Regions from separate parts of the Faecalibacterium sp. Marseille-Q0746 genome, predicted to be linked through region 2. Evidence: a T-box and tRNA genes for the amino acid it is inferred to sense, from the RefSeq annotation. Region 2 holds a T-box; the other holds one or more tRNA genes.
The links. A T-box is a leader RNA that pairs with one kind of tRNA and senses whether it is charged. The one in region 2 lies ahead of tyrS (tyrosine--tRNA ligase), so its partner is inferred to be a tRNA-Tyr.
Positions count from the first base shown of each region.

Region 1 (3,412 bases), on a different contig from region 2:
CGAGCGCAAGCGGGGCAAAAAGCTGCGTCATTCCATCATCGCGGTGTTGTTTGCCATTTCGGGCCTCATCTGCTGGTGCGGTATCAGCCAGGTCATCAGCAACTCGGTCAGCTCTGCCTTTGCCAATGCGTTCTCCATCCCGCCCATTGTGACCACGGTGGTGCTGGTGGTGCTCTCGGCGGTCATTGTCCTGCGCAAGGATGCCACCGTGAAAAGCCTGGATGTTATCGTGCCGATCATGGCGGTCTGCTATTTCGTGATGACGGTCATCATCATTGCGGTAAATTTCCGTCAGCTGCCCGCTGTGCTGGGCCGCATCTTCTCGGAAGCCTTCGGCCTGCGGCAGGTGGCCGCGGGCGGCTTTGGCGCGGTGCTGATGAACGGTGTCAAGCGCGGCCTGTTCTCCAATGAAGCGGGCAGCGGTTCGGCCCCCTGTGCGGCAGCGGCTGCCTCCTGCGATGATCCCGTGAAAATGGGCTTTGTGCAGGCACTGGGTGTCCTGATCGACACGGTGGTCATCTGCAGCTGCACTGCCTTTATGATGCTGCTGGCTCCCGCAAATGTCACCACTGGGCTGACCGGCATGGACCTGCTGCAGGCAGCGGCGCAGTACCATCTGGGCAGCTTTGGCGTGGTGTTCATTGCCGTCACGCTGGCGCTGTTCAGTTTCTCCACCTTCATCGGCATCCTGTTCTATGCCCGCTCCAATGTGGCGTACCTCTTTGGCGACCGCTGGGGCTGGCAGACAGCCTATAAGGTGCTGGCCCTTGTCATGCTGATGGTGGGCGGCCTGGAGGCCTATACCGTGGTGTGGGACCTGGGCGACGTGGGCATCGGCCTGATGACCATATTCAATCTCATTGCCCTCTACCCCATGTCCGGCGAAGCCATTGCCGCCTTGCGGGATTACGAGCGCCGGAAACATCTGACCCAAAACTGACCCTGCCGACAGTTTCCGCAGAAAAGCTGCAAAAATCCGAAAAAAGTAGTTGACAAATCGCCCGCAGTCTGATAAAATAAACAAGTCGTCCGGCAACGGACGTGAACAGAATCTGGGCGTGTTCCCGAGTGGCCAATGGGGACAGACTGTAAATCTGCTGCTTTTCAGCTTCGGTGGTTCGAATCCACCCGCGCCCACCAAACAAGAAAAATCCGAACCTGTTTCCGATTGGAGAAGGGTTCGGATTTTTCGTTTTCTTTGGGTACAGCAATGAAGGCTCCCGTGGACGGCGCAAAACTCCGATACCTTGTCATAGACCGTAAGCTGATAACAAGATTTGGAGGGTATGATTATGAAGTACGATGCAAGAGCCTGCCATTTCAACATGGACACCGGGTGCGTGGAGCTGCTGCTCCGGGATGGGAGAATGATCTATATTGACTGCACCGGGGTCGAGGATGCGCTGGATGTGACTATGGCGCAGAGGGCAGAGTTAGATTATCTCATCTACAATGACCCGCTGGGCTACGCCGATTTGATTCTGAACGGTGACCCAGAGGAATATTTGAAAAATGCAGCCGGGAGCCATGGGTTAGAAGATTAAGGACAAAAAAATAAGAGGTGTGCCCAACTGGACACACCTCGGTGAGATACATCTATGTAAGGCAGGGCGTTCCTTTCATCGGGAGCGTCCTGCTGTTTTTATGCTGCAACAGGCAAGGCTTGTAGTGCTTTCTGCTCTTTCAGCCATTCCTCATATTCACGCTGGCCTTCCTCACTGTTGAAAAACTCAACCATGGAGGGATAAAAGCAACGCGCAAGGGTCTTGATCGCTTCATCCGGGTAGCCGGATTTGTTCGACTTCTTCTTTTTGTTCAAATGGTATCCTCCGAAAATCAAAGTTCCATATTCTGTCCACGCTTGTGGTTTCGCTGCGGCACATTCATGGTGCGCTCCTGCTTGGGGGCAAGAATCTTTTCCAGAAAGCTGCGCACCAGTTCAGGAGCACGGTGGAGAGCATCCAGATAGGGTTTCACGTCGTACCACAGGTCGTGGTACTTGTTACTCCAACGAACGGCCTCCTTCTTGGCGGTGGAAAGTTCTTCTTTCAAGCGGCGGTTCTCTACGTCCATCATATAGCCGTGGTCGGCTTGCTTTTTCAGCTTGGAAAATTCTTCTTCGGTCAGCGAGTAGTTACCGAGAAAGGTGCGCTTGCCGATATAATCCAGATCACGCGCATGAATGAGGGCTTCTTTCGTGAGCGTGGTCTTTTTCTGAATGGAGGCAAGTTCTTTCTCCTTTTGGGAGAGGGTCTGACTGGTTTTAGCAAGCGATTGTACCTGCTGATTGGCTTGAGCGGTCAGGGCGTCCAGCCGCTCCTGCTCCCGCTGGACTTTGAACTGAGTGACAGTCAGGTGTTCTTCGGTGCTGCCACGTTCGCCGCGCTCCACATCGGTGTACCCGGCAGAGCGCATATAGTTGAAGAAATCGTCTTGCAGGATGCTGTACGACTTCTTCAGGACTGGCTTGCCGTTCTTTTGCAGCACGGGCTTTCCGGCATCGTCCAGCAGGGGCTTGGATGCCCACTTCTTGCTCCGGCTGACCTGCATGACAGTCTCCTTGACGGTGCCGACCAGTGCCTTGTCCTTGCAGCGTTTCGACCACAGAATCTGCTTTTCCACCACAGGCACATAGACCACATGGAGGTGGTAGTGGTAAACTTCGCAGCCTAGTGCTTCGGTCATGGCACGGTTGATCTCATCGGCGTGCATGACTGCCGAGAGGATATACTGCTCACCACCCACGATCTGAACGGCTGCTTTGTAGGCATTCTCATAGAACTGCTTGGCGAACTCATAGCCGCCGTGGTTGTCAAAATAGGCCGAGTTGACATCAAAGACAAGTTCACAGTAGTGGTTGGCATCCGGCTTCAGGCCGCGCGTTGAAATCGTACCAGCGGTTTCCAGTTGGGCGAACAGGTCAGTGTAGCTGGCGGTTGGCTTTTTGAAGTGGACGTTCCATGAGGTGCGCTGGGGGATAATGTCGGGGTTTCGATAGCTGTCCTTTTCGCGCTCGTTGTGCTGTTGGGTGTTGCCAACGGCCTTGTCCGAAACGTCGAGATTTCGGACACTGGTGCGGTCAACGCCATCGTTTCTTGCCAAAGGGCATCCCTCCTTTCAAGGGGTGCTGTTTAACACTCTTACTCATAATGCAGATGGTTTTGCTGATAAACGATAAAAATATATTGATTTTCAATTTAACGTGTGCTATTCTAAATGTGAAATCAAAGGGGGATGCAATATGGGTAAGAATGATTTTCGGGTTGATACAACTTCTTCCGAGAAAAAGACGTTTTTCAAAAAGAAACAAACACTTCTTGGACTGGCATTCTTACTGACTGTTCCGCAAATGTTCAGTGCAGTGATTCTTCCTATTCAATGGCTTTTGGGTGCAAGGCATGGAGTGGCTCTT
Region 1 is NZ_JAFREI010000003.1:65,058-68,469, reverse strand. Features, by position in the region: gene J3351_RS02895 (sodium:alanine symporter family protein) at 1-940, shown strand, start outside; tRNA gene J3351_RS02890 (tRNA-Tyr) at 1,055-1,140, shown strand; gene J3351_RS02885 (DUF6061 family protein) at 1,293-1,544, shown strand; gene J3351_RS02880 (hypothetical protein) at 1,643-1,819, opposite strand; gene J3351_RS02875 (plasmid recombination protein) at 1,837-3,102, opposite strand; gene J3351_RS02870 (DUF2975 domain-containing protein) at 3,242-3,412, shown strand, end outside.
Region 1: it encodes a tRNA-Tyr, which carries the amino acid that the T-box ahead of tyrS (tyrosine--tRNA ligase) is inferred to sense. The anticodon was not compared.

Region 2 (3,412 bases):
AGACGCTGGCGGCCCGCCGTAAGGTGCTGGCGAATGCCTCCACCATCCGGGAGCGCATCTCCCAGAGCTATGCGCTGCTTTCGGGTGGAGATGATGCCCCGGGTGCCGTTGATCTGCTGGGGGAAGCTTCCAATGCGATCGATGGTGCCGCCCAACTGGACAGCGGCCTTTCTTCTGCCGCCGGACAGCTGCTGGATCTTTATTACACCGCAAAAGACCTTTCTGCTGACCTGATCGGGCGGCTGGAGGGCTACGAGACGAATGATGCAGAGCTGGATGAGATCGAACAGCGGATGGATCTGATCTACAAGCTCAAGCGAAAATACGGTGATACTGTGGAAGATATCATCGCATTTGGACAGCAGGCAAGGGAAGAGCTGGACCGCATCCAATTCTCTCAGGAGCGGACAGAGCACCTGCAGGCTGAAAAGCATCGGCTCTATGTACTGGCCAGGGATAAGGCCGAGGTACTGACCCAGACTCGCCTGAAGGCCTTTGAGGAATTGAACAGGCGCATCTCCGGCACACTGGATTTTTTGAACATGCCAGGTGTCCGCATGACCCTGCGCCATACCCGCGGCCCGCTGGCCAGCCATGGCCAGGACAGCGTGGAGTTTTATATTTCCACAAACCCCGGTGAGGATCCCAAGCCCCTGGCAAAAATCGCTTCCGGTGGTGAGCTGAGCCGTATCACGCTGGCAATCAAAAATGCCATGGCCGATAAGGACGCAGTGCCTACGGTCATCTACGATGAGATCGACAGCGGTGTGTCCGGCAAGGCAGCCAGCCGCATCGGTGAGGTGCTCAAACAGAGCGCAAAAGATCACCAGATCCTCTGCATCACCCACACAGCGCAGATCGCTGCACTGGCCGACTGCCATTTGCTTATCCAGAAAAATATCACGAATGAACGCACCTATACCGAGATCCACCCGCTGGATACCGAAGGCAGAGTGGACGCGCTGGCGCATATCATTTCCGGTGACCATGTCACGGAGCTTTCCCGTGCCAATGCTCGAGAGATGCTGGGGCTGGCCGAGCATGAAACCGGTGATTGACAACCCTGCTGATTTGTGCTAAACTGATTTTTGTTGAAAGACGTTGAAGGGAACAAGTACCTTGTCAGTGTCTGCCCAGAGAGACCCCGGTTGGTGCAAGGGGTGTGCAGAACAGCAGGGAAAATACCTCCCGGAGTTGCAGGCTGAATGCTTTGGCTAGTAGGCTGTGCCGCGTGCGAGCGTTACAAACGCAGGAGTGTATCCCATCTCTGTGGGGCGCACTCGTGAGGCCGTTCCTGTGAGGGGGCGGCAAACAGAGGTGGTACCGCGATTTTCTCGCCCTCTGCCAAATTCATTTTTGGCAGGGGGCGTTTTCTTTTGTCCTCTGCCCGATAAAACAGGAGGATAATCCCATGACCCTTTACGAAGAACTGCAGGCTCGCGGTCTGGTGGCCCAGATCACCGACAATGAGATCATTGACCTCATCAACAACGGCAAGGCCACTTTCTATATTGGCTTTGACTGCACTGCGGACAGCCTGACTGCAGGCCATTTTATGGCCCTGACCCTGATGAAGCGCTTGCAGATGGCTGGCAATAAGCCCATTGCCCTGATCGGCGGCGGTACCACCATGATCGGTGACCCCTCTGGCCGTACCGATATGCGCAAGATGCTGACCAAGGAGGACATTGCTCACAATGCAGCCTGCTTCAAGAAGCAGATGGAGAAGTTCATCGATTTTTCTGAGGGCAAGGCTCTGATGCTGAACAATGCCGACTGGCTGCTGAACCTGAATTATGTTGAGCTGCTGCGTGATGTGGGCGCCTGCTTCTCCGTCAACAACATGCTCCGCGCCAAGTGCTATGAGCAGCGCATGGAGAAGGGCCTGTCCTTCCTCGAGTTCAACTACATGATCATGCAGAGCTACGACTTCTACTACATGTTCCAGCACTACGGCTGCAACATGCAGTTCGGCGGCGATGACCAGTGGAGCAACATGCTGGGCGGCACTGAGCTGATCCGCCGCAAGCTGGGCAAGGATGCCTATGCGATGACCATTACTTTGCTGACTGATTCTCAGGGCAAAAAGATGGGCAAGACTGCAGGCAATGCGGTCTGGCTCGACCCCAACAAGACCAGTCCCTTTGAGTTCTACCAGTACTGGCGCAATGTCGGCGATGCTGATGTGATGAAGTGCATCCGGATGCTGACCTTCCTTCCGCTGGAGCAGATCGATGAGATGAGCACCTGGAAGGATCAGCGCCTGAACGAGGCCAAGGAGATCCTGGCCTACGAGCTGACCAAGATGGTCCACGGCGAGGAAGAGGCTGAGAAGGCCCAGAACGCTGCCCGTGCCCTGTTCAGCGGTGCTGCCGACACTGAGCACATGCCCTCCACTCAGCTGACCGAAGCAGATCTGACCGATGGCTCCATCGGCATCCTGACCCTCATGGTCAAGGCCGGTCTGGCCGCTTCCAACGGCGAAGCCCGCCGCCTGGTTGTGCAGGGCGGTGTCCTGGTGGATGGTGAAAAGGTGGCTGCTCCCACTGTCAGCTTTACCGCTGATCAGCTGAAGAACGGTATCGTCATCAAGAAGGGCAAGAAGATCTACCACAAAGTGACCCTGTAATCTTTTAGAACCAGCGTATGATAAAAGCCCGGCGGCATCCAAAAATCGGATGCCGCCGGGCTTTTTACGTTTGTGTAATGTTTATAGAGAAGGGCACTTACAGCTCAAAGGCTTTCTTCAGCACATCGTAAGCGGAGTCCTCGTTCTCACTGCGCACCAGCAGAGAAATATCCAGATCGCTGGTGGTAATGAGCAGAACCTCGATGTCGGCCATAGCCAATGCATTCAGGGCCCGGGCAGCGACTCCGCAGCTGGTGACCATGTCCTCACCGAAGAGGTTCAGTTTGGAGTAACCGACGCTGATCAGCGGGGAAGCCTTGGCATCCTTGTCGAGATTGGCGGCAGAGATGGCCTTCATCACCAGCGTCAGATCGCTGGCAGATGCGGTAAAGCTGAAATCAATGTTGGTACCGTGAGGGGCGCTCTGACTGATCATATCCACCACAACGCCGGTATCGGCAAAGATCTGCAGGTAGCGGGCCAGGCTGTTGCCCTTGAACTCCACATCCTGCACACTGATCATCATCAGGCTGGGCTCAATATTGATTTTGGAAACACCATACATAATGAACACTCCAATCTGCCCCAAAGGGCTGCAAATTCAGGCGAGCGCCAAAAACGCGCTGTTGATGTTGGTCTGTAATACGTTCTGAATGTACTCTATCCCAAAGTTGGGGTAGGCGGCCCGGACACCGTGCGCCTGCGCCAGTTCCGACGTGTAATCCCGGAAGAGGTAGGTGCGGACATTGGATTTTCCTGCATCATAGTGGGTCACGGTGGGAT
Region 2 is NZ_JAFREI010000001.1:95,996-99,407, reverse strand. Features, by position in the region: gene recN (DNA repair protein RecN) at 1-1,058, shown strand, start outside; T-box leader at 1,093-1,345, shown strand; gene tyrS (tyrosine--tRNA ligase) at 1,412-2,629, shown strand; gene J3351_RS00475 (ACT domain-containing protein) at 2,727-3,194, opposite strand; gene J3351_RS00470 (CapA family protein) at 3,231-3,412, opposite strand, start outside.